DNA from 3 places in the Neorhizobium sp. DAR64862/K0K3 genome. Region 2 is predicted to be linked to each of the others. Evidence: predicted binding sites of a transcription regulator. Region 2 holds the regulator's gene; each other region holds the start of a gene.

Region 1 (9,882 bases), 1.7 Mb from region 2:
CGCCGCAGCGTTGCTGATGACGGAGGAAGAAGCCGGTCGTCGTGGCATTGCGCCGCTCGCGCGCATCGTCTCCTGGGCCACCGCCGGCGTCGATCCGCAGATCATGGGAACCGGCCCCATCCCGGCTTCGCGTCGCGCGCTGGAAAAAGCCGGTTGGAAAATCGGCGATGTGGATCTGATCGAAGCGAATGAGGCGTTTGCCGCACAGTCCTGCGCGGTCACGCGGGATCTGGGCCTCGATCCGTCGCTCGTCAACGTCAACGGCGGAGCGATCGCCATCGGTCACCCGATCGGTGCGTCGGGTGCGCGAATTCTCAATACGCTGCTGTTCGAAATGAAGCGCCGTGGCGCGAAAAAGGGGCTTGCGACGCTCTGCATCGGGGGCGGTATGGGCGTCGCCATGTGTCTGGAAGCGCTCTAGCACTGGGTGGCAGCTGCCCACGTTATCGGCGTGAGCAGCTCCGTTACGCTGACGGCGGCGACGGTATGAAAGGAAGTTTACATGGCGCGTATCGCGTTGATTTCAGGAGGCACGCGCGGCATCGGGGCTGCGATCAGCACTGCCATGAAAGCGGCAGGCTATTCGGTCGCCGCAAATTTTGCGGGCAATACCGAAAAGGCCGCTGAGTTTCACGCGGCGACGGGCATTCCGGTGTTCCAGTGGGACGTGTCGGATTACGATGCCTGCGTGAAGGGCATCTTTGAAGTCGAAACGCAGCTCGGGCCTGTCGACGTCCTCGTCAACAATGCCGGCATCACCCGCGACGGCATGTTTCACAAGATCACGCCGCAGCAGTGGAAGGAGGTCATTGATACCAACCTTTCCGGCCTGTTCAACATGACCCATCCGGTGTGGCCCGGCATGCGCGAGCGCGGCTTCGGCCGCATCATCAACATCTCCTCGATCAATGGCCAGAGGGGCCAGATGGGGCAGGTGAACTATTCTGCCGCCAAGGCTGGCGATCTCGGCTTCACCAAGGCACTGGCTCAAGAGGGGGCCTCGAAGAACATCACCGTCAATGCGATCTGCCCCGGCTATATCGGAACCGACATGGTGCGTGCCATCCCGCAAAAGGTGATGGATGAAAAGATCATCCCGCAGATACCTGTCGGACGGTTGGGCGAACCGGAAGAAATCGCCCGCTGCGTGCTGTTTCTGGCCTCTGAAGAAGCCGGATTCATTACCGGGTCTACGCTCAGCGCAAATGGCGGTCAGTATTTCGCCGGGTAAGCGGATACAAAAAAACCGGCGCCCATGGGACGCCGGTTTCTATTCTGCGACTAAACGCAGGACTTAGCGGCAACGCGCTTCGTATGTACGGCCATAACGGTCGCGATAGACGCAGTAACCGTTGCGCTTCTGCGATTCGCCGATAGCAGCGCCAACCAGACCGCCGCCGACAGCGCCGACTGCAGCGCCACCCCAGCTGTTGGTCACAGCGCCACCGATAACGGCGCCCGAAGCAGCACCGATTGCAGTGCCCTTTTCAGTGGATGTGCAGGATGCCAGCATTCCGACGAGAGCGCCGACGAGCAAAACTTTTTTCATGTCACTTTCCTTCCCTTGGTAACGTGCGGCTTCGCCGCTTTTAGATCCTGCCCATCAGCAGGAGGATGATGATGATCAGCACAACGAGGCCGAGACCGCCGGACGGACCATAACCCCAGTTCCGGCTGTGCCCCCAATTCGGCAGCGCGCCGATCAAAAGCAAAATCAGTACGATAAGTAGGATGGTTCCGAGCATAGGCTTGTACTCCGCTGACCTACCGGCTCGACATGTCCGGTTGGGATTGCCGAGAAAACGTAGCATGGGAACTTTTGTTCCACTCACCACTTGCTTGCCCGTGGGGTGTGGTTAACGGGTTACACTTTCGCCATGCGTCGGAAAGCCGGGTAATGTTCGAAACAGATCGGGAACGCTCCGGAATCCGCAATCGTCGCCGATTCGTTCACGTTTGTTCGAACGAAACTGGCTTGCGTATCGTACGCATGTTGATCCTGGAAATCGTGGTCTCGCCTTGTCGAGGACAACATATCGGCTTGCGTTTATCGTCGAGCATGGCCATCTGATACTGCGATTGCGTTTCCGTGGAGGATCGCATCGGCGGATAAGCAGGAACTGGCTTTGCATTCTCAGCCCATGATTCTCAGCGGCCGCGGCGTCACGGCCGTGCTAGGCCCCACCAATACCGGCAAGACCCATTATGCCATCGAGCGCATGGTTGCGCACGGTTCCGGCGTCATCGGTCTGCCCCTTCGCCTGCTTGCACGCGAGGTCTATACGCGTGTCGTGGAGAAGGTGGGCTATCACAATGTCGCGCTGATCACGGGTGAGGAAAAGATAACGCCGCATATGGCGCGCTTTTCCGTCTGCACCGTCGAAGCGATGCCGCGCGAGACAAAGGCCGCCTTCGTCGCCATCGACGAGGTACAGCTGGCCGGCGATCTCGAGCGCGGGCACATCTTCACCGACCGCATCCTGCATCTTCGCGGACGCGAGGAGACGTTGCTGCTGGGCGCCGGCACCATGCGGCCGATCCTCGAACGGCTGCTTCCCGGGATCACCGTGGTCGAACGGCCGCGTCTGTCGCAGTTGTTTTATGCCGGCCAGAAAAAGATCACCCGCCTGCCGCAGCGTTCCGCCATTGTCGCCTTCTCCGCTGAAGAGGTCTATGCGATCGCCGAACTGATCCGCCGCCAGCGCGGTGGTGCGGCCGTGGTGCTTGGCGCCTTGAGCCCGCGGACACGCAATGCACAGGTCGCTCTCTATCAGGAAGGCGATGTGGAATATCTGGTCGCAACCGATGCGATCGGCATGGGCCTCAATCTCGATGTGGATCACGTTGCCTTCGCTCAGGATCGCAAGTTCGACGGCTATCAGTTCCGCAACCTTAATCCGTCCGAACTGGCGCAGATTGCCGGGCGTGCCGGCCGCCATGTGCGCGACGGAACCTTCGGCGTGACCGGACAGGTCCAGCCTTTCGACGACGAACTGGTCGAGCGGATCGAGGGTCATCATTTCGAGCCGGTGAAAGTGCTGCAGTGGCGCACGAAAAGCGTCGACTATTCCTCGCTTGCCGCTTTGCGTGCCAGTCTCGACCGACCGCCGACCGTGGCAGGCCTTGCCCGCGCGCTTCCGGCAATCGATATCCAGGCGCTCGACTATCTTTCGCGCTACGCAGAAATCCGCGATACGGCGACAACGCCGGAGCGGGTCGAAAAACTGTGGGAGGCCTGCGCTCTGCCGGACTATCGGCGGATTGCCCCTGCGCAACACGCAGACCTCATTTCGACTCTTTTCTCGGATCTTGTGCGCTTCGGCACGGTGAACGAGCAATTCATGGCAGAACAGGTTCGCCGCGCCGACCGGACCGACGGAGAAATCGACACCCTGTCGGCCCGAATCGCGCAGATTCGTACCTGGACCTATGTTTCGAACCGCCCTGGCTGGCTTGCCGATCCGACACACTGGCAAGAAAAGACACGGGAAATCGAGGATAGGTTGTCGGACGCGTTACATGAACGGTTGACGAAACGCTTTGTTGATCGCAGGACATCTGTGCTCATGAAGCGCCTAAGAGAGAATGCGATGCTGGAAGCTGAAATCAGTGTGAATGGGGATGTCTTCGTCGAAGGCCATCATGTGGGGCAATTGGCTGGATTCCGATTCACGCCTATAGCCGGTACGGAGGGTCCAGATGCAAAGGCCGTCCAGGGTGCCGCGCAAAAGGCGCTTGCGCTGGAGTTCGAGGCACGCGCCGCGCGGCTTTATGCATCCGGCAACAACGACCTTGCTGTCGGCTCGGACGGTTCCGTGCGCTGGCTCGGCGAACCTGTCGGCCGGCTTGCGTCAAGCGACCATATCATGCGCCCGCGCCTGATCCTGCTTGCCGACGAGCAGTTGACCGGCAATGCCCGCGAACACGTCGTTGCGCGCATCGAGCGTTTCGTGAACCACCATATCGCGACCGTGCTGAAGCCGCTGGACGATCTGTCGCGCGCTGAAGACCTGCAGGGTCTCGCCAAGGGCCTGGCCTTCCAGCTGGTCGAAAACCTCGGCGTCATGTTCCGGCGCGATGTTGCCGAAGACGTGAAGACGCTCGATCAGGATGCGCGCGCTTCGATGCGCCGCTACGGCATCCGCTTCGGCGCCTACCATGTGTTCATGCCGGCGCTGCTGAAGCCTGCTCCGGCCGAGCTTATCACGCTTCTCTGGGCGCTGAAGAACGACGGCATCGACAAGCCGGGTTACGGCGATCTCATTCCGGCGCTTGCTGCCGGCCGCACATCGGTCGTCGCGGATCCTGCTTTCGAGCGTACCTTCTACAAGCTCGCCGGTTTCCGCTTCCTCGGCAAGCGTGCCGTTCGTATCGACATTCTCGAGCGTCTGGCCGATCTCATCCGTCCGCTGCTGCAGTGGAAGCCGGGCTCCAGCCCGCGTCCAGAAGGCGCCTATGACGGTCGCCGCTTCGTGACGACGACAGCCATGCTGTCGATCCTCGGCGCAACGCCTGACGATATGGAAGAAATTCTGAAAGGCCTCGGCTATCGCGCCGATGCCGTGAAGCCTGAAGAGGCGCAGGCATTCCTGGCTGGCCAGGAGCCAGCTGCGGCTACCCCTGCCACGCCAACGGCTGCAGCAGACGAGGCCGCACCGACTGCCGAAGGCGATCAGGGCGAAGAAACTGAAGCAACCGAAGCTTCCGCTGAGGTTGTGGCGCCTGCTGAGGCTGCTGCTCCTGCAGAAGACGCTGCGAGTGAAGAAGCTGCAGCGCCTGACGTCGCCGCTTCCATGGAAGCTGAAACCGTTGAGGCACCTGCAACGGCCGAGCCGGACGCTCAGGCCGAGACAGCCGCCTCGACTGAAGCTGCCGCTGCCGTCGAACCCGAAGAAGCAAAGCCTGTTCTCCTGTGGCGCCCGGGTGGCGGTCGCGAGAACAGCCAGCGCCAGGGTGGTCGGCCACAGCAGGGTGATCGCCGTGGTAACGGCCAGGGTCAGCGCAATGCCGGTGCTGCCTCAGCAGGCCGCACCCAGGAAGCCCGCCCCCAGGGCGAAGCCGCTCCCAAGGAAGGCCGCCGCGATGGTCGTCGGGATGGCGAGCGCCGTGACGGTGGTCGTCCGAACCGCGACAACAACAACCGTCGTCCTGAAAACCGGGGCGATCGTCCCGAGCGCGGAGATCGTAACGATCGTCCGGACCGTAACAAGGGACCACAGCCCGCTCGCTTTGAGGCCAAGCCACCGCGCAAGGAAAAGCCGATCGATCCGGATTCGCCCTTTGCCAAGCTTGCTGCTCTCAAGGAGCAGATGAAGAAGTAGGCGCATGGTTGAAAAAGAGCTGCATGCAGGTTCGCGACAGCGCATCGACAAGTGGCTCTTTTTCGCGCGAATGGCAAAGTCACGCTCCATCGCGCAGTCGCTGATCCAGTCCAACTGCATCCGGATCAACGGCGCGCTGGTGTCTCAGCCAAGCTATCAGGTCAAGACCGGGGACCGCCTCGACATCAAGCTGGAACGGCGCGATGTCGTTCTGGTCGTCAAGTCCGGGGGTGATCGGCGCGGACCGTTCGAAGAGGCGCGGCTTCTCTACGAAGATCTGACGCCGCCTCCGGAGGAACGCCAGAAGTTGACGGCGTTCGAGCAGGCGCAACGCCTGCCGGGCTCCGGGCGTCCGACGAAGAAGGAAAGGCGGGAGACCGAACGCCTGTTTCCCGAAGCGGGCGAAAACTAGGTTTAGAAAATCCGCCCTCAAGACCCGGTTTTTACGCACGGTTTATTCTTGCGCAGTTGCAGCAAAGGCATTAGGTGACACTCGAAAAGCATGACTTCCTTGAGTGCTGAAGCCTGCCGGCTTTTCGCCTGCCACACCTTTCGTCGGCAGCGTGCCGCAATCTGCGATATTCGGAGTTTCGCATGACATTCGTCGTGACAGACAATTGCATCCGCTGCAAATACACAGACTGTGTCGAAGTATGCCCGGTCGATTGCTTCTACGAAGGTGAGAACTTTCTGGTCATTCACCCGGACGAATGCATCGATTGTGGCGTCTGCGAGCCTGAATGTCCGGCTGAGGCCATCAAGCCTGACACGGAACCAGGTCTCGACAAGTGGCTGAAGGTGAACTCCGACTTCGCGCAGATCTGGCCGAACATCACCGTGAAGCGGGATCCGCTTCCGGAGGCCAAGGAAATGGACGGCGAAGAAGGCAAGTATGAAAAGTATTTCTCGGCAGAGCCAGGTTCCGGCGATTAAACCCGGATGGTGACGGTGCGCCCGTCACCCGCTCGAATCAGCTGTCTTTTGGTTGGGCACTGTCCGACTGTCACGCGGCTTGCAAGAATAAAAGCAAATTATTGATTTCCGCACTTTTTTGTGGTAGAGCTTACTCACTGTTCCACAAGGTGGCACTCGCGTGCCCGAAAAACATCACGAAAGAAACAGATCGCTCCCCGCGTTCCCCGTGACATTGCAACACTTTGATGTTGTCGTCGCCGTTTCGCGAGTTGGTCTGTTTTTGCGCGCGTTGTCGGATCAGTATGGAGTGACCCGACGGTTTCCCCCGTCTCATCCGGGCCTGACAGACCCGGTTTCCCCAGACCCGATAAAACGGGTGAGTCAAAGGGAGTTTGTGAATCGAATGACGACCCAACTGAAAAAGAATTCTCCCGCACGCCAGGGCTTTAGAACTGGTGAATCGATTGTTTATCCTGCGCATGGCGTCGGCACGATCACCTCTATCGAAGAACAGGAAGTCGCGGGCATGAAGCTCGAGCTTTTCGTGATCGATTTTGAAAAGGACAAAATGCGCCTGAAGGTTCCGGTCGCCAAGGCCTTGAGCATCGGCATGCGCAAGCTCTCCGAGACGGATTTCGTCGAACGTGCACTGAAGGTGGTCCAGGGCAAGGCCCGCGTGAAGCGCACGATGTGGTCGCGTCGCGCACAGGAATATGATGCCAAGATCAATTCCGGTGATCTGATTTCCATTGCAGAAGTGGTGCGCGATCTTTTCCGCGCCGAGAACCAGCCCGAGCAGTCTTATTCCGAGCGTCAGCTGTATGAAGCGGCGCTGGATCGCATGGCGCGCGAAATTGCCGCCGTCAACAAGATGTCCGATACGGAAGCTGTTCGCCTGATCGAGGTCAACCTTGCCAAGGGTCCCAAGCGCGGCAAGACAGTCGAGGAAGATGAAGCTCAGGAAGAAGAAGCAGCCTGATTTTGTCTCTGAAAGACAACACCAAAAACCCGGCCTAGTGCCGGGTTTTTTGTTGGAACCTTTACAACACAAGCGCGTTAACCCGCCGGAACGGCGAATTTAATGCTGCATCGTGCTGCGTGTTCTCCGTCCTAACCAATAGCGGGGCGATTGCCTAACCGGTCCAAGACCTCCGCGAGACACTTGAGGGACATCGGCAGAAATTCGCAAAAATCAAGGCTGGAATATCGGTAATCCCGCAATTCAGCGTTTTTTTTGGTTCTGCCCTTTGTCGATCACGGCACCACGGAGAACACTATGACAGCCATGTCCGCAGACCGCACAATGATCAAGATAGCGATGTCGGCTCCGTATCTCGCCCGCGAGGAAGAGCGTGATCTGGCAATCCGTTGGAAAGACCGCCAGGATCAGGGCGCTCGAAACCAGATTGCACTCGCCCACATGCGTCTCGTCATCGCGATGGCGTCGAAATTCCGTGGGTTCGGTCTACCCATGAGCGATCTCGTTCAGGAAGGTTATGTGGGATTGCTCGAGGCTGCGGCAAGGTTCGAACCGGCCCGCGATGTCCGCTTTTCCACATACGCCAGCTGGTGGATCCGTGCCTCCATGCAGGACTATATCCTGCGCAACTGGTCGATCGTTCGCGGTGGTACGAGTTCAGCCCAGAAGGCGCTGTTCTTCAATCTGCGCCGCCTGCGCGCAAAACTTGCCCGCGGCGACTCCAACCTCACGGCTCAGGCCATCCATGAGGAAATTGCCGTCGCACTCGGCGTTAGCGTTTCCGACGTGCAGACCATGGATGCCCGCCTCTCCGGCAATGACTCGTCGCTTCAGGCTCCAACGATTTCCGGTGATGCCGACAGTGGCGAACGCCTCGACATGCTGGCCAGCGGCGAACCACTGCCGGACGAACAGGTCTCCGGCATGATCGATGGCGAGCGTCGGCTGAAATGGCTGCAGGGTGCCCTCACAAAGCTCAACGACCGCGAAAAGATGATCATCCGCGCCCGCAGGCTGACGGATGACGGTGCGACGCTGGAAGCGCTTGGCGCCAAGCTCGGCATTTCCAAGGAGCGTGTGCGCCAGATCGAAAGCCGCGCGATCGAGAAGCTGAAGTCGGCACTCGTCACCGCAAATCCGCAGATGGCGCTTGTGTCCTAAACACACTGTGCCCGCGCCGCTCTGGCGGTCGCGACATCTCGACACGATGCTTCAAAGCGCGCAGGCCCTTGAAACGGCCTTCGCGCTTTGAAGCTTTTATACAAGCCTCATTCGGAAATGATTTTGACTTTTTGGCCCGGCGACAATGTCGCGCCGACCGGAATGGCGTTGATCAGCTTGAACAGGTCCAGCTTGCGGTCTGTGCCCATCATCCGGCTTGACAGCGATGCCATCGTATCCTGCGGCCCAACGCTTACGACGCGGACGCGGAGCGGCTTCAGCGACGCGATTTCAGGCTGTGTCATGCGGCGGAAGCTGTTGCGCAGGATTTGTGCGGTCGTGTCGAGTGCGGGACTGCCCTTCGGAACTGCCGTCAGGAACCGGAAGATCTGGTCGTTGACCTTGATCACGGTCACATCGAAATCCCAGCGTTCGGCGGAGGCGCGTGCGGTCGCGGCCGGCAGGCCGTTGACGGTTGTCTCGCGCACGGTTTCCGGCTGAAGCCCTGCCACCCAGCCGCTGGTCAGATAGTTGGGCAAGCTGCTGGTGTCGCCAGCGGCGACGCCGTCGAAACGGATCGCGGTTTCGCCCGGTCCCGTCGCGAGAACCGCTTCCACCTTGTTGTCGATGCGGAAGTCCGGCGGAACGTCGAAGCGTATTCCAAGGCCCCCGTGCAGGAAGGTCTGGCCGCGGACATAACCCTCCTGGGGGCTGTCGCCATAGAGAAGCCCGTCGATGCCGGCGAGGAAATAGTCGCGACCCTTGTCGCCGACGCCTTCCTGGCCGAAATTGCGGGCATGCCGGCGGGCCAGATCGACGCGTTGGGCGGAATTCGGGTGGCTGGACAGGAAGTCCAGGCTCTGGTCGCTGTCGGGATCGACCGCCGAGTAGCGCGCATAGGCTGCCATCGAATCGAGGAAGCGGGCCGCGGCATAGGGGTCGTAGCCGGCTTCGCCGAGCATTCGCACGCCGATCACGTCTGCCTGCAGTTCCTGCTGGCGCGAAAACGCTGCCAGCCGCAGCTTGCCGCGGGCAAGCGCCTGCTTGCCCGCGATGTCGCTCGAGAGAACTTCGGCGACCACCCGGCTGGCGATCACTTCGGCTTCTTCGCGCCGCTGGCGTTCGATGCCGTGGTTGGCGGTCACGTGGCCCATCTCGTGCGACAGCACGGCTGCGACTTCAGAAGCGTCGTTGGCGAGCGCCAGAAGCCCACGCGTGACATAGAGATAGCCGCCGGGCAGGGCGAAGGCATTGATCGCCGGGGAATTGAGAATGGTGATCCGGAAGGACTGCGTCGGATTTTCCGAAACGGCGGTCAGCGCACCGGCAATTCGGGCAACCAGCCGTTCGGTCTTGGCGTCACGATATTCGCCGCCGTAGCTTGCCACGATGCGGGGATGCTCGCGTGCACCCATCTGCGCCCGCGGATCGTTCTTTTGAACTTCGTCGACGATCTGAGGCGAGTCTGATGGAGAAACGTTCGGCGTATAGGCCTGGTCGAACACG
Region 2 (9,882 bases):
AGCTGAAGGATGAGGCGGATCATCGCTTTGACGGGTTCGACCATGTGTCGCTCGGCGTCGGCGATCTTTCAGGGATCGAGAAGAGTTTTCGAGAAAGAGGCATCCGTCGCGTCGTGATGTCGGGCGGCGTCGCAAGGCGCCCTGAATGGCGCGACATTCATCCAACCTTCAAGACCCTGATCAAATTGCCCTCCGTCGTGCGCACACTGCTATCAGCCGGCGATGACGCAGTGCTGCAGATGGTGATCAAGTTGATCGAGGCCATGGGTTGCGAAGTTCTGGGTGCCCACGACATCGCGCCGGGCCTGCTGGCGAAGGTCGGTCCGCTTGGCCAAGTGTCTCCAAGCGGTGACGATCTGCGCGATATCGAACGCGGTGTCGAGGCTGCGAGTGCGCTCGGCAATCTCGATATTGGCCAGGGCGCTGTCAGCGTCGGCGGCCGCGTTGTGGCACTCGAAGGTGTCGAGGGAACTGACCGGATGATGCAGCGCGTTGCCGAACTGCGCGCCGAGGGACGTATCTCCACGCGTCGCAAGGGCGTGCTCGTCAAGCTCTGCAAGCTCCACCAGGATATGCGCGCGGACCTGCCCACCATCGGGCCATCCACCGTCGAACATGCCGTCGCGGCCGGGCTGGCGGGGATCGCGGTGGAAGCGGGCAGGGCGCTGGTGCTGGAAGAAGCAAAGCTGATCAAAGCTGCTGACGCCCACGGCATTTTCGTCTGCGGCATCGATCAGGCCCTTCCGTCGAGAGGATTGTGATGAACCAAGGTTTGAAGGTTGCGATCATCGCCGGCGAAGTGTCGGGCGATCTCTTAGGGGCAGACCTCATCGCGGCACTGAAGGCGTCCTACGCCGGTCCCGTCGAACTGATCGGGGTGGGCGGTGATGCACTGTCGGCCCAAGGCCTTCAGTCGCTGTTCGATTTCTCCGAATTGTCGATCATGGGCATCACCCAGGTGCTCGCGCGTCTTCCCAACCTGATCCGTCGCATCAACCAGACGGCGGCTGCGATCGTCGCCGCAAAGCCCGATGTGCTTGTCATCGTCGACAGCCCTGACTTTACCCACCGAGTGGCAAGAAAGGTGAGGGCGGCCCTGCCGGATCTGCCGATCGTTGATTATGTCTGCCCCAGTGTCTGGGCCTGGAAGGAATATCGTGCCAAGGCGATGCTCTCCTATGTCGACCTCGTTCTTGCCGTCCTTCCGTTCGAGCCGGAAGCGATGCGGAGGCTGGAGGGTCCGCAGACAGTGTTCGTCGGTCACCGGCTGACCAATGATGCGGATCTCCTGAGGGTCCGTGCTGCGCGCGCCGAGAGGCCGGTCAAGACCTCCGCCGACAAGAAGACGATCCTCTTGCTTCCGGGCTCCCGTTCAGCCGAAATCAAGGCACTCCTACCCGTGTTCGGCGAGGCTGCGCGCGAGTTCGCAGATCGCAATGGTGAGACCCGGTTCCTGCTTCCGACGGTACCGCGCCGGGAAGAACTGGTGCGGAAGATGGCCGCAGATCTGCCGGTTCATGTCGAGATTACTACGGATACAGCCGGAAAATGGGCTGCCTTCGCAGAGGCGGACGTGGCGCTGGCCGCTTCCGGCACGGTTATCCTGGAACTGGGGCTTGCGACAGTTCCTGTTGTCTCGGCTTACAAGACGGACTGGCTGATCAAGCTTCTGGCCGGCCGCATCAAGATCTGGACCGGCGCGCTTCCGAACCTGATCGCCGACTACCCGGTCGTTCCCGAATATGTCAACGAGGTCGTGCGACCCGGAAGCCTCAGCCGCTGGGCGGAACGTCTGTCCGCCGACACGCCGGAGCGCCGTGCGATGCTCGACGGGTTCGCACTTGCCTGGCAGAGACTGGACGTCCCTGTTCCGCCTGGAGAGGCCGCAGCAGGTGCGGTACTCGAACTGTTGGACAACAAAAAACCCGTTCATCGCTGAACGGGTTTTTCTTTTCGCAAAGCCTATTACAGCGCCTAGCGCTTCGAAACAGGCGTATAGTCACGCTGCGCTTCGCCGGTATAGAGCTGGCGCGGACGACCGATACGCTGCTGCGGATCTTCGATCATTTCGGCCCACTGGGCGATCCAGCCGACGGTACGCGCAAGCGCGAACAGAACGGTGAACATCGTCGTGGGGAAGCCCATCGCCTTCAGCGTAATGCCCGAATAGAAGTCGATGTTCGGGTACAGCTTCTTTTCGATGAAGTAGGGGTCCGTCAGAGCAATCTTCTCGAGTTCCATGGCGACCTGCAGAAGCGGATCGTCCTTGTGACCGAGTTCTGCCAGTACTTCATGCGTGGTCTTCTGCATGATCTTGGCGCGCGGATCGTAGTTCTTGTAGACGCGGTGACCAAAGCCCATCAGACGGAACGGATCGTTCTTGTCCTTGGCACGGGCGATGTATTCCGGGATCTTGTCGACGGTCCCGATCTCGGTCAGCATGTTGAGCGCTGCTTCGTTGGCGCCGCCGTGAGCGGGGCCCCAGAGGCAGGCAATGCCGGCAGCGATACAGGCGAACGGGTTTGCACCCGAGGAACCTGCGAGGCGAACCGTCGAGGTCGACGCGTTCTGTTCGTGATCCGCATGCAGGATGAAGATGCGATCCATGGCGCGCGACAGGACCGGGTTGACCTTGTATTCTTCGCACGGCACGGCAAAGCACATGCGCAGGAAGTTGGAGGCGTAATCCAGGTCGTTCTGCGGATACACGAAGGGCTGGCCGATATGGTACTTGTACGCCATGGCGGCGAGCGTCGGCATCTTGGCGATCATGCGCAGCGACGCAACCATCCGCTGGTGCGGATCGGTGATGTCGGTGGAATCGTGATAGAAGGCCGAGAGAGCGCCCACGCAACCGCACATGACGGCCATAGGATGCGCATCGCGGCGGAAGCCGGTGAAGAAGCGGCTCATCTGCTCGTGAACCATGGTGTGCATGGTTACGCGATGATCGAAGTCCTTCTTCTGGGCAGCCGTCGGCAGTTCTCCGTAGAGAAGCAGATAGCAGGTTTCCAGAAAGTCACCCTGTTCAGCAAGCTGCTCGATCGGGTAGCCGCGGTGCAGGAGAACACCCTTGTCGCCGTCGATATAGGTGATCTTGGATTCACAGGATGCAGTCGACGTGAAGCCGGGGTCGTAGGTGAAGGCACCGGTTTGCTTGTACAGGGCTGCGATATCGATAACATCCGGCCCAATGGTGCCCGATCGCACCGAGAGGTCGACTGTCTTATCACCAAGTACGAGATTTGCGCTTTGTTCCGTCATTCTGATCCTCCAACCTGTTGGCGGCATGGCGCCCAGAAAGCGCCATAAGAGTTAAGCGTCGCAAGTTAGCTATATGATCCTAAAGGTGATGCCAAGCGCTCCTGCGACATTTTGTGCAGCGCGAAAATAATTTAGGCAGGCCACGTTTAAAAGATGCCCAACCTCATGGTGTAAGAGGCCGTAACGTGAAGGAAAACCGCAGCTTGGCGAATGTGTTGACGAGGAGAATATAAACGCGCAGGTTGCGTTTATCAATCACCGTCTCTGCAGCGGAGCCGGCGGGATAATTCATCATGGCGAATGGCGGAGCGATTTTTGAGGCAGCCAGCAGCAAGCCGGTGATGCTTGCTTCGACACCCCACGCAATCGCACTCTGGATGCCCGAATCGGCATCGCAGACAATGCCCGCGGAAGTCCGGAATGATGGTCGAAACGACCATCATTCCGAGGATGTTTTCAGGGTATACGTGGTCAGAGACCGGCCCGTTTCCAAATGGCTGTGCACGTCGTTGAGCGAGGAGGTTTCCCACGGTCATGGGTTCCTCTTCCTGCCTGTCTTGCTGGGTGCCGGCGCTGCGATCTGGTTCGCACTTCCTTGGACGCCATCGCCATTCATTCTCGCAACCATGCTTGCGATCTCGATGGTGACCGCAGGGCTGACACGGTATCGCGCGCATCCGCTGTCTCGTGCCAACCTTGTACTCTGCATGCTTCTCTCCGGTTCTGCGCTGGCAGCGCTCGAAACCTGGCGGTGTTCGACGGTCGTGCTCGATTCGCCCGTCACGACGACCATCAGCGGGATTGTCGAACGACGCGAAGCGGATGCACAGCGCCGCTGGCGCTATATCGTGAGGATCGAGCAGACATCTGAGCCCACGCTCGCTCGTCCCCCGCAGCGGGTGTCGCTTCTTGCCAGAAGCCAACACGAACCTGCAGACATCGGAGAGCGCGTTTCCGGCCGTGCCCGTCTGTCGCCACCCTCTGGCCCGGCGCTTCCCGGATTGAACGATTTCGCCTTCTCCTCCTACTTCGATCAAATCGGGGCCGTTGGCTTCTTTTACGGCGCGCCTAGCGTACAACCGGCGATCGATGACCAACCCGGGTTATGGTCGGACATGCAGCGAGGGCTTTTTGCGCTTCGCAGCGCAATCGGCAATCGCATCCGCGATACGGTCAAGGGGGATGCGGGCGCTTTTGCTGCCGCAATCGTGACCGACGAGCGCCGTGCAATTTCCCGTGAGACGACCGAGGCGCTTCGTCTGTCCGGGCTGGCCCATATCGTCGCGATCTCAGGCCTGAACATGGCGCTGGCAGCCGGTATCTTCTTCGTCGGCGTCCGCTCCGTCCTGTCGCTGTTTCCAGGCTTTGCGCAGGCCTATCCGATCAAGAAGTTTGCCGCGTTCGGTGCGCTTGTCATGGCGACCGCCTATTACCTGATTTCCGGGTTCGGGGTTTCCGCCGAGCGGGCCTATATCATGATGGCGGTGATGCTGGTCGCCGTGCTCGTCGATCGACCCTCCATCAGCCTTCGCAACGTCGCCCTTTCGGCAATCATTATCCTCGCCATCTCGCCGTCGGAGATTTTGGGTCCGAGTTTCCAGATGTCGTTTGCGGCAACCGCGGCACTGGTGGCAGGGTTCGCCCTCTGGACGCGATATTTCGCGAAAGGTAAGGAGGATACAAAAGGTAGCAACCGGTGGATAACGGGTGTCGCGGCGACGTTCCATTTCATTGCCGGGATCGTGGTGACGTCGCTGATCGGCAGTACTTCGACGTCGATCTATTCGATCGAGCATTTCCACCATCTGACCACCTACGGCCTCGCGGCCAATCTCGCGGCCATGCCGATCATTTCCTTCGTGGTGATGCCGGCAGGGCTTGTTGGCATGTTGCTGATGCCGTTCGGGCTGGATGCTCCCTTTCTGTTCATCATGGGCGAGGGGCTGCGGATCGTCATTCGCATTGCCGAGATCGTTGCCGCATGGGGCGGCGATATTGCCATCGGCCGGCAGAACCCGCTTTTCCTGCCGCTGGCGACGGCAGGCTTTCTGCTTCTGACGCTGCTGCGCACGCCGCTGAGGCTGACAGGCGCGCTGTTCATGGCGGTGGCTTTGCTCTTTGCGGTCCGCTCAGGCTCGGCGCCGAGGCCTGATATCGTCATATCCGAAGACGGCGCGTCAGTGGGACTGATCCAGGATGACAAGATCACCCTCAATCGAACCCGGCCGCCGGGATTTATCTACGATCAATGGCGGCGAGCGCTGGTGCTTGAGACCGGAGAACAACCGCTCGCCTTGCCGGTTCTTGCCTCTTCGGAACCAGCGCGAGGTGCCAGCCTTGCGAAAAGTGATGACAGACGACCTAGACCACATTCGCGACCGGATTTGACGCGCCGGGAAATCGAATATGTCAGGGGCTTTCTTCAAGCATTCACGCCCGGACGATTTGCCTGTCTGCCGAAAATCCTGTGCGCGGCGCAGACTGCTCAGGACATCCGGATCGTCACTGTCGAAGACAACCGATACACCGGTCTTGCCTGCGATTTCGGTCGGATCATCGTCTCGCCCGGCGCACGCTTCGATACTTGCCGCTCCGGCGCCTTGCTTCTCAGCGGGCGGACGTTGCGCCGGACTGGCGCACTGGAAATCACCATTATTCCGAACGCGACAGCGCCAGACATCAAGATTACGGCGGCGATGCGAGACAGCGCACAGACCTCAAGCCGTCCGTGGACCGTCCACCGGTTCTGTGACTGGCGAACGCGACAATTCGACTTTGGCATCCCGGAGGCTGTTGCCGCGCATCTCCGGGATAACAGCGTTCTTAATGATAGCGGCGAATAAGGCCGACAAGCTTGCCCTGGACCTTCACCCGGTCGGGCGGGAAGATGCGGGTCTCGTAAGCGGGGTTCGCCGCTTCCAGCGCGATCGATGCACCCTTGCGGCGGAACCGCTTCAGGGTCGCTTCTTCCTCATCGACCAGGGCAACGATGATATCGCCCGGACTTGCGGTGCTGGCATTCTTGATGATGACGGTATCACCATCGAGGATGCCGGCATCGATCATCGAATCGCCCTTCACTTCGAGCGCGTAATGATCGCCGGAACCCAGCATCTCGATCGGAACGGCGATGTCATGGGTGTTGTTCTGGATCGCGGAGATCGGCACGCCGGCAGCGATTCGACCCATGACCGGGATGTTTGTCGAGAACGGATTGTCCGCCATGACCGGCGCCGGCTTCTGAGCGACGACCGGTTGCGTTTTGCCGAGGCTTCCCTCGATGACACTGGGAGAAAAACCCCGTCGCGGATGAAGGTTCGCCACATAGGCGTCAGGCAGCTTGATCACTTCGAGCGCGCGTGCTCTGTTCGGCAGACGGCGAATAAAGCCACGCTCCTCGAGCGCGGTGATCAGCCTATGGATGCCGGACTTCGATGCAAGGTCGAGAGCGTCCTTCATTTCGTCAAACGACGGCGGCACGCCTGATTCTTTCATCCGCTCGTGGATGAACAGAAGTAACTCCTGTTGCTTGCGTGTCAGCATGGACGGGACCCTCAGAATTGGAAACAAATGCAGAACGGACGCTATATGTTCTATCTGTGTTCCGCAAGCCCCAAATTTTTGCTCAAGAATAGTCTCATTTCAGCGTTCGATCACGTATTCAGTTCGTGCGCAGCACTTGCCGAGTTTCCCGCGATAGCCAATGTTCTGCGGAATAAGACTTTGGGGGTGTAAGTGGGTAACAAGTCAGTCGATCATTTGGTTCTGCCCGTTGCAGATCTGGCGTCAGCGCGGGGGAGGTTGACCGCTCTCGGCTTTACTGTGGCACCTGAAGGTGTTCACCCTTTCGGCACAGCCAATGCCTGCATATTCTTCGCGGATGGCTCGTATCTCGAGCCGCTGGCCATTGTGAACCGTCGGCAAGCCTCGCTTGCGGCAAAACGAGGCAACGTGTTCACCGATCGCGACATCCGCTTCCGCGGCCAGCGGAAAAGGGAAGGTCTATCGGCGGTGGTCGTCGGGACGCAGGATGCAGCGGCCGATCATAGCCGTTTTGTGGACGGGCACATGTCTGCGGGCGAGATGCTTCAATTCTCCCGCCCGATGCAGTTGCCCGATGGTGGGGAGAGCGAAGTCTCATTCCGTCTGGCGTTCGCGGCAGTTCCCGAGGTCGATGACATCTTGCTGTTTTCCTGCCAGCGCATGGCCGCATTACCGGCAGATCGCGGTGGTCTTGATGAGCACGCAAACGCCGTTACAGGCCTTCGAGAGATCGTCTTTTCTGCAGATGACCCGCTGGAGTTTCTGCCGCTTTTCGAAACCGTGTTCGAGACGCAACCCGAGCAAGGGAAAGACGGTCTGCGGATCGCAGCTGCCAATGCCGGCATCCGCATTCAATCCAACGACACGTTCAGCGACGAGTTCCGGTCTTCGATGAAGCCCTTGTTATCGTCGCGCCTCGCTGCGCGCGGGATCATCTTCAAGACCACCGATCTCGCCGTGACAGAGATCACCCTTGCTGCTAATGACGTCGCATTCATCCGCAGGGATGGCCGCGTGATCGTGTCGGCAGCCCCGGGGCAAGGTGTGGTTTTCGGTTTCGAGGAATAGTGAAATGACAGTCTCCGCCAATTCTGAAGTGTCCGTGGGCGAGGGGAGTTCGAAAGTCGTTTTCTCAAACACGGCAAAGCTCTCGCTGATTGCCGGTCCCTGCCAGATGGAAAGCCGTGATCATGCTTTCATGATCGCCGGCACGCTTGTCGAACTCTGCAAGAAACTCGGCATCGGCCTCGTCTACAAATCCTCCTTCGACAAGGCCAACCGCACGTCGATCTCCGGCAAGCGCGGCATCGGCTTGGACAACGCGATGGCGATCTTTGCCGATCTGAAGACGGAATTCGGCTTTCCCGTTCTGACCGACATTCACACTGAAGAGCAATGCGCTCTCGTGGCGGATACGATCGATATCCTGCAGATCCCCGCCTTCCTGTCGCGCCAGACGGACTTGCTCGTCGCGGCCGCAAAGACGGGTTGCGCGATCAACGTGAAGAAGGGCCAGTTCCTGGCGCCCTGGGACATGAAGAACGTCCAGGCGAAGTTCCTCGAAAGCGGCAATCCCAATGTGATGCTGTGCGAGCGCGGTGCCTCGTTCGGCTACAACACTCTCGTTTCCGACATGCGTTCGCTGCCGATCATGGCGTCGCTCGGAAGCCCCGTTATTTTTGACGCAACCCATTCCGTGCAGCAGCCCGGCGGCCAGGGCGGTTCTTCCGGCGGCCAGCGCGAATTTGTCGAAACGCTGGCCCGGGCAGCCGTCGCCGTCGGCGTTGCTGGCGTCTTTATCGAAACCCACGAAGACCCCGACAACGCGCCGTCCGACGGTCCGAACATGGTCCACCTGAAGGACATGCCGCGGCTTCTGGAAAAGCTGCTGGCGTTCGATGCCATCGCAAAAGGCTGACGGCGTCGAAAAACCGCCGAATTGACTGGATTGTAATCCGCGTGTCATCGACGATCGCACAATGTCGATGATCCGCCTGTTCGCTGAGCCTGCGAATTCAGGCTCGCACATCAACCGAGGAGAGACCCTTGACCGCCATTACCGACATCATCGCTCGCGAAATTCTGGACAGCCGTGGCAATCCGACCGTCGAGGTGGATGTTTATCTGGAAGACGGCTCGATGGGCCGCGCCGCCGTTCCGTCGGGCGCCTCCACGGGCGCGCATGAAGCCGTCGAACTTCGCGATGGTGGCAAGCGCTATGGTGGCAAGGGCGTCGAAAAGGCTGTCGAAGCCGTCAACACCGAGATCTTCGACGCGATCGGCGGCTTCGATGCCGAAAGCCAGATCCACATCGACAAGACCCTGATCGCGCTCGACGGCACCCCGAACAAATCGCGCCTGGGTGCAAACGCCATTCTCGGCGTTTCGCTTGCCGTTGCCAAGGCCGCCGCCGAATCGTCCGGCCTGCCGCTCTATCGCTATATCGGCGGCGCCTCCGCGCATCTCCTGCCGGTCCCGATGATGAACATCATCAATGGCGGCGCTCACGCCGACAACCCGATCGATTTCCAGGAATTCATGATCATGCCCGTCGGCGCCGAGACGCTGAAGGATGCCGTGCGCATGGGCGCGGAAATCTTCCACGTCCTCAAGAAGGAACTGGCAGCGCAGGGTCACAACACCAATGTCGGCGACGAAGGCGGTTTCGCACCGGGCCTGAAGAGCGCTCCGGAAGCGCTCGATTTCATCATGAAGTCGGTCGAAAAGGCTGGCTACCGGCCGGGCGACGACGTTCACCTGGCGCTTGATTGCGCAGCCACCGAGTTCTTCAAGAACGGCAAGTATGAGCTGGAAGGCGAAGGCCGTTCGCTCGAGCCTGAAGCAATGGCCGATTACCTGGCAGAACTTGCCGGCAAGTACCCGATCATCTCGATCGAAGACGGCATGTCGGAAGACGACTGGACCGGCTGGAAGTATCTGACTGACAAGATTGGCTCCAAGGTGCAACTGGTCGGCGACGACCTGTTCGTGACCAACTCGGCCCGTCTGCGCGATGGTATCCGCCAGGGCACAGCCAACTCGATCCTCGTCAAGGTCAACCAGATCGGATCGCTC
Region 3 (9,882 bases), 1.1 Mb from region 2:
CTGCGACCTAGTGGGACGAGGCGCGTTGCGTCTTGGCCTCTTGCTTCGTCTTGTCGATCTGCTTCATGTGCTCTTCAGCCCACTTCTGGCCGGCGTCGCCGCCCCACAGAAGCCAGGCAATGTAACCAGCAGATGGGTTGCCGTCGTCGCCGAAATTGTCGGAGCGCTTGTCGACATTGTGACGCTTGAAGTAGCTCACCATCCGCTTCACCGTCTGTTCCGACAGATGCTTGCGATGCTGAAGATCGCGAGCGCGTGCTATCCCGACCGTCGTGCCGCCGCGGCGGTATTCGGCGCGCAGCTTCAAGCCCTTCTCGGCCGCAGCCGCAACGTCGGCCGGCGGCTTGTGGTCAAGCTGCGATGGTTTGGACGGGCTGCGCGCGCGAGTCTTAGACTGCTCGTGCTGATGGTCGTGCGAAGATCTTTCAGCCATCGGTCTTCTTCAGCTCCGATTGGCTTTTCAAAACCTTGTCGCCGTCTTCCTGCTTGACGAGGAAGGCGGGCTTGTCGGCATCCGCCTTGCGCTTGATCGTCTTGCCCTTGATCTTGCGCTCGACATCCTTGGTGAACTTCTCGGCGACCTTACCTTCGGCCTTCGACTTTCCCCATTTCCATTCGACTTCGTTTCCGACGCTGATCTTCTGCATGGATCATCTCCTTCTACTCCTGAAAAAACTCAAGGGAGCAAAGGATGTTCCAACATCAGTCTTTCAGATCGAGATCGCCATCGCGCCAGACCACGTGTTTCGGGCTCGCAGGCAGATCTTCGATTTCCTCCGCGATGAAATACGGCGGGATATCCAGCGCCTTCAGCGAGTCCCTCGTCGCCTTGACCCACTTGAACTCGAGTTCGTGCGTGTCGACGATCCGGTGGACGATCTCGGTCGGGTGAAACGGGAAACTCTCCGGCAGCTCCATCAGATAGTAGAAGCCGAGTTCGTGCCAGTCGCGCTCTTCATAGCGGAAGAAGTTCTCGACCGCCCACAGCAGCCGTCCGACTTTCACCTCCGCCCCGAGTTCCTCGACCATCTCGCGTTTCAGGGTTTCCTCGGAGGTTTCGCCCACTTCCGCGCGTCCGCCGGGAAAGGTCCAGAACGTCTCATGCACGGCGCGGTGCACCAGCACATGGCCGTCGCGAAAACCAAGCCCCGCGATGCGCATCTGAAAAATGCGCTTCGGCTTGAACTTCATCCGGATGCGCAAATCCTGGGGTTCGTCGCCTTTACTCATCGTCGAAACTGATCCTGAACTGGGCCGCTTCCATATCCTTGGGCGGCTGCAGGCCGAGATGCTTCCAGGCGACTGCCGTCAGCACCCGTCCCCGCGGCGTGCGCTGGATAAAGCCCTGCTGGATCATGTAGGGCTCGATAATATCCTCAATCGCGTCGCGCGGCTCGGAAAGCCCCGCCGCAATCGTCTCGATACCCACGGGCCCGCCGCCGAAGTTGACGGCGATCATGTTGAGATACCGCTTGTCGAGCTGGTCGAAACCGGCGTGGTCGACATTGAGGCGGATCAGCGCCTCGTCGGCGATCTCCTTGGTCACGGCTTCCGCACGCGCGACTTCGGCGAAATCACGCACACGGCGCAACAGCCGTCCGGCAATACGCGGCGTGCCACGGGCGCGCCGTGCGATCTCGCGCGCACCGCCATCGGTCATCGGCAGGTTCATCAGGCGCGCACCACGCCGGACGATACCTTCCAGTTCCTCGACCGTGTAGAACGACAACCGCACGGGAATCCCGAACCGGTCGCGCAGCGGCGTGGTCAACAGCCCGATACGGGTGGTGGCAGCAACCAGCGTGAATTTCGACAGGTCGATCTTCACCGAACGTGCCGATGGCCCTTCGCCGATGATCAGATCGAGCTGGAAATCCTCCATCGCCGGATAGAGGATTTCCTCGACCGCCGGGTTGAGACGGTGGATTTCATCGATGAACAGCACGTCGCGGTCTTCGAGATTGGTCAGAAGCGCCGCCAGATCACCGGCCTTGGCAATGACAGGACCGGAGGTCGAGCGGAAATTCACGCCCAGTTCCTTGGCCATGATCTGCGCAAGCGTGGTCTTGCCGAGACCCGGCGGGCCGACGAACAGCACGTGATCCAGCGCCTCACCCCGGTTCTTGGCGGCCTCGATGAAGATCTTGAGGTTGGCGCGAGCCTCTGCCTGCCCGGTAAACTCGTCGAGCGACTGCGGGCGCAGCGCCGTATCGAAATCTTCGCCCCGTTTTTCCGGCGAGATGAGGCGGTTTTCGTCGGTCATGCAAGAATTTCCATCTCGGGCGCGCAGGATGCGGCCATTGTGTCTGATGTCATGGAGCAGTCGAACCAGCCAAGCGGCGCGGCAACTCTCGGCACGTCGCGATCCTCGATCGCTATCGTGATCTGACCTTCAAGGGCCATGGTCGTGAACGCACCCAATCTGTTACTTCTCGCAATTGTCTGGCCCTACCGATATCCCAGTGCTTACCCCGGATATCACGACCTCGCCAGTTCCTTCAGACCCAGCCGGATCAGCTTGGCGCTGTCGGCATCCTCACCGGCTGCCTTCAAAGCAGCGGCGACGGCATTGGCCGCCTGATCGCGAGAATAGCCAAGATTGGTGAGCGCCGAGACCGCATCGCTGACGGGCGCAGACGCCACGCCCTCGCCCAGTTCCTGCTTGAAGCCGATATTTGCGGATGCCTCGCCGGCAAAGGCGGGCGCCTTGTTCTTGAGTTCTGTGACAATGCGGACGGCGACCTTGGGGCCGACACCGGGCGCCCGCGACACTGCAGTCTTGTCCTGCAGCGCAATCGCATTGGCCAGTTCGCCCGGTGTCAGCGTTGAGAGCAAGGCCAGCGCCACCTTGGCGCCGACGCCCTGCACGCTCTGCAGGAGGTTGAACCACTCGCGCTCCAGTGCCGACAGGAAGCCGAACAGTTTCAGCTGGTCCTCGCGCACATAGGTCTCGATAAACAGCACCGCCGCTTCGCCCACATTGAGGCGGGCCAGCGTGCGGGCCGAACAGAAGGCTTCGTAGCAGACGCCGTGCACGTCAACGAGCGCGTAGTCCTCGCCGATCTCGTCGATAGTGCCTTTGAGCTTGCCGATCATGTCTTAGGTCCGCCGCTGAGGATGAAGGAGAATGGGTTCCGGAAATCATGATGCCGAGCATCGGGAAACAGGCACGATAGCGCGCTGCATCGCGCGTCAGAAGCCGATGCGAGCGTACGGCCTCTGCCGAAATACCTACTGAGGGCGTCAGAACAAGTCAAGAACAGAGGAGGCTGATGCGTCAGCCGGCCAAAGCTTGGCGCATGCGGTTTGCAACGCGGTTATGGGCGTGGCAGATGGCGATCGCCAGCGCGTCGGCGGCATCATTACCCTTGAACTCCGCCTTCGGCATCAGAATCTTCACCATCATGTGGATCTGCTGCTTCTCGCCGTGGCCAACGCCGATGACCGCTTTCTTGACCGCGTTTGGCGCATATTCCGAAACAGGCAACCCGGCACGCGCCGGCACCAGCATCACGACGCCACGCGCCTGACCAAGCTTCAGCGTCGCCACCGCATCCTTGTTGACGAACGTCTGCTCGACCGCCGCCTCGTCTGGCGTGTAGGTATGCACAACTTCGGCCAGACCATCGTGCAGCTGGCAGAGGCGCGAGGCGAGGTCGATGTCACCGTCGGACACGACCGTCCCCGATGCCACAAAGCGCAACGAGTTTCCCAGTGTCTCGATAACACCCCACCCTGTGCGGCGAAGCCCCGGATCGATGCCGATGATGCGAATCGGTTTTATCATGGCAACTGTTGTGTCACGCCGGGAATTCTGCGCCAAGGCCGAAACGCGGAGTGACTCTGCAGGCCAACATGCGGACCGAAGCCGTCGGAAGCGTTCATATTTTGTTAACCATAACCGCATCGTTTTGGGCAGAAGTGGTGATCCAACCGCAACAACCTTTTCCTAATGGCGTTGGTTCGTCACAAAGGGTTTCTTAAGAATCACGAGGAGGCGCCCGAATGATACGGGACTATGATCGGAATGAGACCGAGCTGCGCGATCTTCGCAGAACCGCCGACATCCTGGACGGCGGTCTGCGCCGCTTTGCAAGCGGTGATATCCGCACCACACTTGATGAACCCATGCCCCTGCGTTTCGAGGGCATGCGCCGCGATTTCAATCGTGGCCTCGCAACAATCGACCGGACCATCGGCACCGTCGCTTCGAGTGTCGAGACGATGCGGGCCGACACCGAAGCCATGGCCGCCATCCTGCGCAGCCAGGCTCAGGCCCGCCAGGATCAGGCAGACAGAATTACCCGCGCTAAGTCAAAGACCAGCGCGCATGAGAGAAGCGCCAAGCAGCGTCAGGCAATCACCCGTCATGTCGGCACGATCGCCCACAACACCAAGCTCGACATGCGCCGACCGCGCGAAGCGGTTGCTGCCGCGTTGAAGCTGATCGAGACGATGGAACTGTCGGCCGGCACGTCCAGTGCTACAGGCATGAGCGCAATCCGCGCCAAGACCGAAGAGATCGAGCGCGAACTGCGTGCGATCGGCCTTTACGTCGATGCATTGGCCCAGAATGTCGAGGAACTGACCGAATCCGCCGATGCTCAGGCGGCCGAGGCCGAGGCTATCCGTGGCGAACTCGACGAAATGGCCAAGGCAAAGGATGCCCAGGCCCCCGAAATCCTGACCACGCCGCTTGTTCTCGACAGCCTGAACCGCAGCATCGGCGAGATCGATCGCGCTGCCGCACGCTACTCCGACGTGACAATTTTGCCGGCGCCGCCAGTCTTTCCGCCTGAAGGATCGCCGCCGTCGTCGGGAGGTCGCAAGCCCTTCCTGCGCCTGATCAAGACCTGAGGCAGAGACCTCACTGTCGGACCTCCACCGACCCCGCCTAGCGACTTTCATCGCCGGCGGGGTCGTATTTGCAAGACCGGCTGCCTAGATAGGGAGAACACGTTTTCCTATCCATTTCAGGATATGCCGATGATCCCGTTTTCCATTCTCGACCTTTCGCTGATCGGCGAAGGGTATTCCGTCAGCCAGGCTCTCGACCAGTCCCGCAGGCTGGCGATCAAGGCCGAACAGCATGGCTATAACCGCCTCTGGCTTGCCGAACACCATGGCATGCCGGGCATTGCCAGCGCGGCTACCGCGCTCGTCATCGCCCATGTCGGCGCCGCGACCAAGACCATCCGGGTTGGCTCCGGCGGCATCATGCTGCCAAACCATTCTCCTCTTGTGATCGCCGAACAGTTCGGCACGCTGGAAGCGCTGCTCCCCGGCCGCGTCGATCTCGGCCTCGGCCGAGCGCCCGGAACCGACATGCGCACGGCAAATGCGCTGAGACGCAATCTCGATGCCGGCGCAGAAAACTTTCCGCAGGATATCGTCGAGCTCAAGCATCTGCTTGGTACGCCCGTCCCGAACCAGGCAATCCTTGCCGTGCCGGGAACCGAGGCGAATGTGCCGATCTGGCTTCTCGGCTCCTCGACCTACAGCGCCCACGTGGCGGCCGCTTTGGGTCTCCCCTACGCGTTTGCCTCGCACTTTGCGCCAGATATGCTGCTCGACGCGATCGCCATCTACCGCGATCGCTTCCAGCCCTCGGCGGATCTCGACAAACCGTATGTGATGGCCGGTGTCATGGGTGTGGCAGCAGATACGGATGAGGAAGCAAACAGGCTCTTCACCTCGTCGCAGCAGCAGTTTGTCAACCTGCGCAAGAACGTCCGCGGCCTTTTCCCGAAACCGCTCGATACGATGGACGGCTTCTGGACGCCGATGGAGAAGATGAATGTGGAGCACACGCTGCGCTACGCAGCGGTCGGCTCGCCACGAACCATCGAACGCAAGCTTGGTGAGTTCCTGGCCGAAACCCAGGCCGACGAGCTCATCATCTCGATGCCGATCCACGATATCGACAAGCGTCTCCGCTCGGTGGAATTGTTTTCGCAGCTGTCGCTGATGGATAGCCAGCTGCAGCGAGCCGCGTAAACGAATACGGGCCGGTCTCAACGACCGGCCCGCTTCATTTCAGGACTAGAGAGGCGATCAGGCCGACAACTTGGCCATGACCTCATCCGAGACTTCGAAGTTCGAATAGACGTTCTGCACGTCGTCGTCGTCTTCGAGATTGCCGATCAGCTTCATCAGCGACAGCGCGCGTTCCTCGTCGACTTCGATCGTGTTCTGCGGCTTCCAGATCGACTTGACGGTCTCGGCACCACCGAGCGTGGCGTCGAGCGCCTTGGAGACTTCACCGAGCGCCTCAAACCCGCAGATGATCGTGTGGCCTTCCTCGTCGGAAATCACATCGTCGGCACCCGCTTCGATCGCAGCTTCCATGACCGTATCCGCATCGCCGACCGACGCCTTGTAGGTGATCTCGCCGACATGGTCGAAGGAGAAGGACACCGAACCGGTTTCGCCAAGAGCGCCGCCGGCCTTGGTAAAGATCGAGCGAACGTTGGAGGCGGTACGATTGCGGTTATCGGTCAGCGCTTCGACGATCACGGCTGTGCCGCCGGGACCGTAGCCCTCGTAACGCACCGCGTCGTAGTTCTCGGCGTCGGCGCCCGAAGCCTTCTTGATGGCCCGGTCGATATTGTCCTTCGGCATCGACTGAGCCTTGGCGTTTTGAACGGCAAGGCGCAGTGCCGCGTTCATATCCGGGTCGGGTAGACCGGATTTTGCCGCAACGGTGATTTCGCGTGCAAGCTTGGAGAACATCTTGGAACGGATACCGTCCTGCTTGCCCTTGCGGTGCATGATGTTCTTGAACTGTGAATGGCCAGCCATGGCACCCCTGTCTGCATCATTATCTGGAATTGTGCCGCCTTATAGTTTCGAAGCGGAGGCCGTTCAAGAGCCTTTCGGATGAGGAACAAACCCCGCCCCGCCTCCGTTCTTCAACCGCACGACAAAGAAGGAGAATTATAGATGGCGAGCCTTACCGAAGCACGCGAAGCCCCCGAACGTCAGATGTGGGACGAAATCAACGGAATCCATGCGGGCATGCTCGGCATCGAAGGTGCGCACATGCACTTCCAGCCGATGGCGCCGAATGTCGATTCCGAGACCAACACGATCTGGTTCTATACCAGGACCGATACGGATCTGGTGAAGGCGCTCGGCACAGCCTCCCGCGCCCACTTCAACGTGGTCGGCAAGGATCACGATTACCACGCCTGCCTCTCGGGCACCCTGGAAGTCCGCAAGGACGAGGCGAAGATCGATGAATACTGGAGCGCCGTGACGGCTGCCTGGTACGAACACGGTAAGTCCGATCCCCATCTCACCATGCTGGCCTTCCGTGTCGATGATGCGGAAATCTGGGCGTCGACCGACAGCACGCTCAAGTTCGGCTGGGAAATCGCCAAGGCGAACCTGAATGACGAGAAGATGCCGGAAGTCGGCGTCAACAAGCGCCTGACCTTCACGCGTCACGCCTGATCAAAAGACCGACAGGGGCTTGAACAGCCCCTGTCACAGCCCTTGCGGCACCATGATCGTCGGCTTCTTCGGAAGGCTGCGCATCGACACGGTGATCGTCTCGCTCGGCGCGTAGGCGATCTCGAACTTGCCGTCGAACATCGACAGGAACCGCTCGAGCGGCGGTCCGAAACGGTGCATCGGCAGGATCAGCGACGACCGCAGCCGTTGAACGACGCGGCTCATGCTGTCCGCCCCCATCGTCAAACCACCATCAACAGGCACCATCAGAATATCAAGCCGACCGATCTGCGTGTACTGCTGTTCGTTGAGTTCGAAATGCAGGTGGCCGAGATGCCCGATGCAGAGACCGGCGACTTCGAAGATGAAGATCGAGTTGCCGTCCGGCTCGATCCCGCCGCCCCAGTTGCGGATATCCGAGACGACATTGCGGATATAGACATCCCCGACCATCTCCCGATGCTCGGCCTTTTCACCCGGCACATCGCTCCATCCGCGCATCACGTGGGCGATCGCAGGATCCGGCATCATCGTATAGTGGGTGGAATGCGCCTTGTTCATCGTCACTACGTCAGGAATCCGTGACGGCTGGTGAACGCCGCTGTAATCGGTGGCGATGCCGATACCGTCGGGGCTCTGGATGAAATAGGTCGAGTGGCCGACGAAGGTAATCTTCACCTCTTCCCGCGCCGACAGGTTTACCGGTTTGATGACTGGCGCAAACGTGGGACCCGAGGGATTGAAGCTGGCATAGCGGACATGGGGGAAATTCTCGCCCGGCAGGTTTTGCGCGATCGCCTGGCATTGGCTGACCGGCAACCCGCCCTCCTGCGCCAGCGCCGATATGGCGGATAGAAGGAGAGCCGAAAAACCGAATGCCAGCGTTCGCAGCTTCATGCGACACCCCGAACCGCGTTGCGAAAAATCGAGCCGATGCGTTCATGCCATTCCGGGGCTCAGGATGCGGCAAGCATGGCGAAGCGTCCAGCGACGAAGCGCCGTGGTCGTCTCACAATCATGTCATTGAGTGGTTAGCGCCTCAACGCGTCCGGCAGACGAAGGGCAGAAATGAGCTCGCTGTCCCGAAGTTCATCGCGGCCATGGTGAGGCGATTGGCAAGATCGATATCACCCTTGGACGACGGGCACACATCCGCACCGTTGGAGCAGCCGGCTGCAATGAAGGCCTCGTTCCCCTCAATGAAAGCACGGGTAACGTCGCCGCCAGCGGACATCGAAAGCAGGTCGTGCCAAGCCTTGGCGTAGAAACTGCACTTCTTCTGAGCCCACGTTCCGGCTGAAGGCTGGACGCTTTGCTGTGCCGATGCTCCGAAAACCGGAAGCATCAGAACCGCAAACAGAAGCAGCGCCCGAACCATTCTACCGCCAGAAGCTCGGAATGGTCTCCGCGAGCCGCGGCCCGATCCGGAGCGGCTCGATCTTCTCGGCCAGTCCCGTCGTGTCGGAAATCTCGATGCCGAGACCGCAGATCGTCGCGGGACCGTTTGCCGCCTCGAAACGGCCCTTCGGCATTTTCGAGATGAACCGGTTGAGCGGCTCTTCCTTGTCCATGCCGAGCGACGAATCGTAGTCGCCGCACATGCCGGCATCCGACATGTAGCCGGTGCCGCCGTTCAGGATCTGGCAGTCGGCGGTCGGCACATGCGTGTGCGTGCCGACGACGAGCGACGCACGACCATCGACGAAATGGCCGAAACACTGCTTTTCGCTGGTGGCTTCCGCATGGAAGTCGAAGATGATGGCATCCGCCTGTTCCTTCAGCGGGGCCGCGGCAAGGATCGCCTCGGCGGACTTGAAGGGATCGTCGAGTTCCGGATGCATGAAGACCCGGCCCATGATGTTGGCGACGAGGATGCGGGCGCCGTTGCGGCCGTAGAAGATGCCGGATCCCTTGCCGGGCGTGCCGGCCGGATAGTTGGCCGGGCGCAGGAACTGGTCGTGGCGGCCGGCAAACCCGACGGCTTCCTTCTGGTCCCAGACATGGTTGCCGGTGGTGACGACGTCGGCACCGGCATTGATCGTCTCGAGAAAGATCTCCTCGGTAATGCCGAAGCCGCCGGCGGCATTCTCGCCGTTGACGATCACGAAGTCGAGTTTCAGGTCGGACACCAGCCCCGGCAACTTGTCCCAAACCGCCGTACGGCCGGTTTTGCCGACCATGTCACCCAGAAACAAAAGACGCATGCTTGTCCAATCTACGCGGGCATATCCGCGAACGGCCGATAGCCGCTTTCGGTCAAGACGGCATCGAGCTTCATATCATGAGGTTCTTCGGGCACTGATGCCACTTCCTGGCAGTCGAATGCAATGCCGATCAACCGCGGGTTCAAGCCTTTTTCGCGCAAACGGTGAATGGCACGGTCATAATATCCGCCGCCATAGCCGATCCGGTGACCGCGGGCGTCGA

The links. The regulator LexA, encoded in region 2, represses DNA repair genes until DNA is damaged. The targets are predictions, from matches to a motif close to TGTTCNNNNTGTGTTCNG.
Region 1: a site for LexA is predicted at 1,903-1,920, ahead of ACQY1L_RS16130 (helicase-related protein). Genes of this name have one in related genera too.
Region 3: a site for LexA is predicted at 3,879-3,896, ahead of ruvC (crossover junction endodeoxyribonuclease RuvC). Genes of this name have one in related genera too.

The regions. Positions count from the first base shown of each region.
Region 1 is NZ_CP191449.1:3,343,929-3,353,810, forward strand. It holds gene ACQY1L_RS16110 (acetyl-CoA C-acetyltransferase) at 1-421, shown strand, start outside; gene ACQY1L_RS16115 (beta-ketoacyl-ACP reductase) at 503-1,231, shown strand; gene ACQY1L_RS16120 (glycine zipper domain-containing protein) at 1,295-1,549, opposite strand; gene ACQY1L_RS16125 (DUF3309 family protein) at 1,590-1,745, opposite strand; gene ACQY1L_RS16130 (helicase-related protein) at 2,121-5,321, shown strand; gene ACQY1L_RS16135 (RNA-binding S4 domain-containing protein) at 5,326-5,733, shown strand; gene fdxA (ferredoxin FdxA) at 5,916-6,254, shown strand; gene ACQY1L_RS16145 (CarD family transcriptional regulator) at 6,640-7,215, shown strand; gene ACQY1L_RS16150 (RNA polymerase factor sigma-32) at 7,513-8,376, shown strand; gene ACQY1L_RS16155 (M48 family metalloprotease) at 8,484-9,882, opposite strand, start outside.
Region 2 is NZ_CP191449.1:1,549,003-1,558,884, reverse strand. It holds gene ACQY1L_RS07545 (LpxI family protein) at 1-761, shown strand, start outside; gene lpxB (lipid-A-disaccharide synthase) at 761-1,939, shown strand; gene gltA (citrate synthase) at 1,975-3,264, opposite strand; gene ACQY1L_RS07530 (ComEC/Rec2 family competence protein) at 3,558-6,107, shown strand; gene lexA (transcriptional repressor LexA) at 6,088-6,807, opposite strand; gene ACQY1L_RS07520 (VOC family protein) at 7,000-7,875, shown strand; gene kdsA (3-deoxy-8-phosphooctulonate synthase) at 7,880-8,725, shown strand; gene eno (phosphopyruvate hydratase) at 8,854-9,882, shown strand, end outside.
Region 3 is NZ_CP191449.1:477,678-487,559, reverse strand. It holds gene ACQY1L_RS02420 (hypothetical protein) at 8-433, opposite strand; gene ACQY1L_RS02415 (DUF2945 domain-containing protein) at 426-647, opposite strand; gene ACQY1L_RS02410 (NUDIX hydrolase) at 703-1,191, opposite strand; gene ruvB (Holliday junction branch migration DNA helicase RuvB) at 1,223-2,263, opposite strand; gene ACQY1L_RS02400 (hypothetical protein) at 2,260-2,421, opposite strand; gene ruvA (Holliday junction branch migration protein RuvA) at 2,479-3,096, opposite strand; gene ruvC (crossover junction endodeoxyribonuclease RuvC) at 3,278-3,787, opposite strand; gene ACQY1L_RS02385 (hypothetical protein) at 4,006-4,857, shown strand; gene ACQY1L_RS02380 (LLM class flavin-dependent oxidoreductase) at 4,987-5,997, shown strand; gene ACQY1L_RS02375 (YebC/PmpR family DNA-binding transcriptional regulator) at 6,055-6,801, opposite strand; gene ACQY1L_RS02370 (pyridoxamine 5'-phosphate oxidase family protein) at 6,943-7,455, shown strand; gene ACQY1L_RS02365 (MBL fold metallo-hydrolase) at 7,489-8,352, opposite strand; gene ACQY1L_RS02360 (hypothetical protein) at 8,495-8,833, opposite strand; gene ACQY1L_RS02355 (TIGR00282 family metallophosphoesterase) at 8,835-9,659, opposite strand; gene ACQY1L_RS02350 (5-formyltetrahydrofolate cyclo-ligase) at 9,671-9,882, opposite strand, start outside.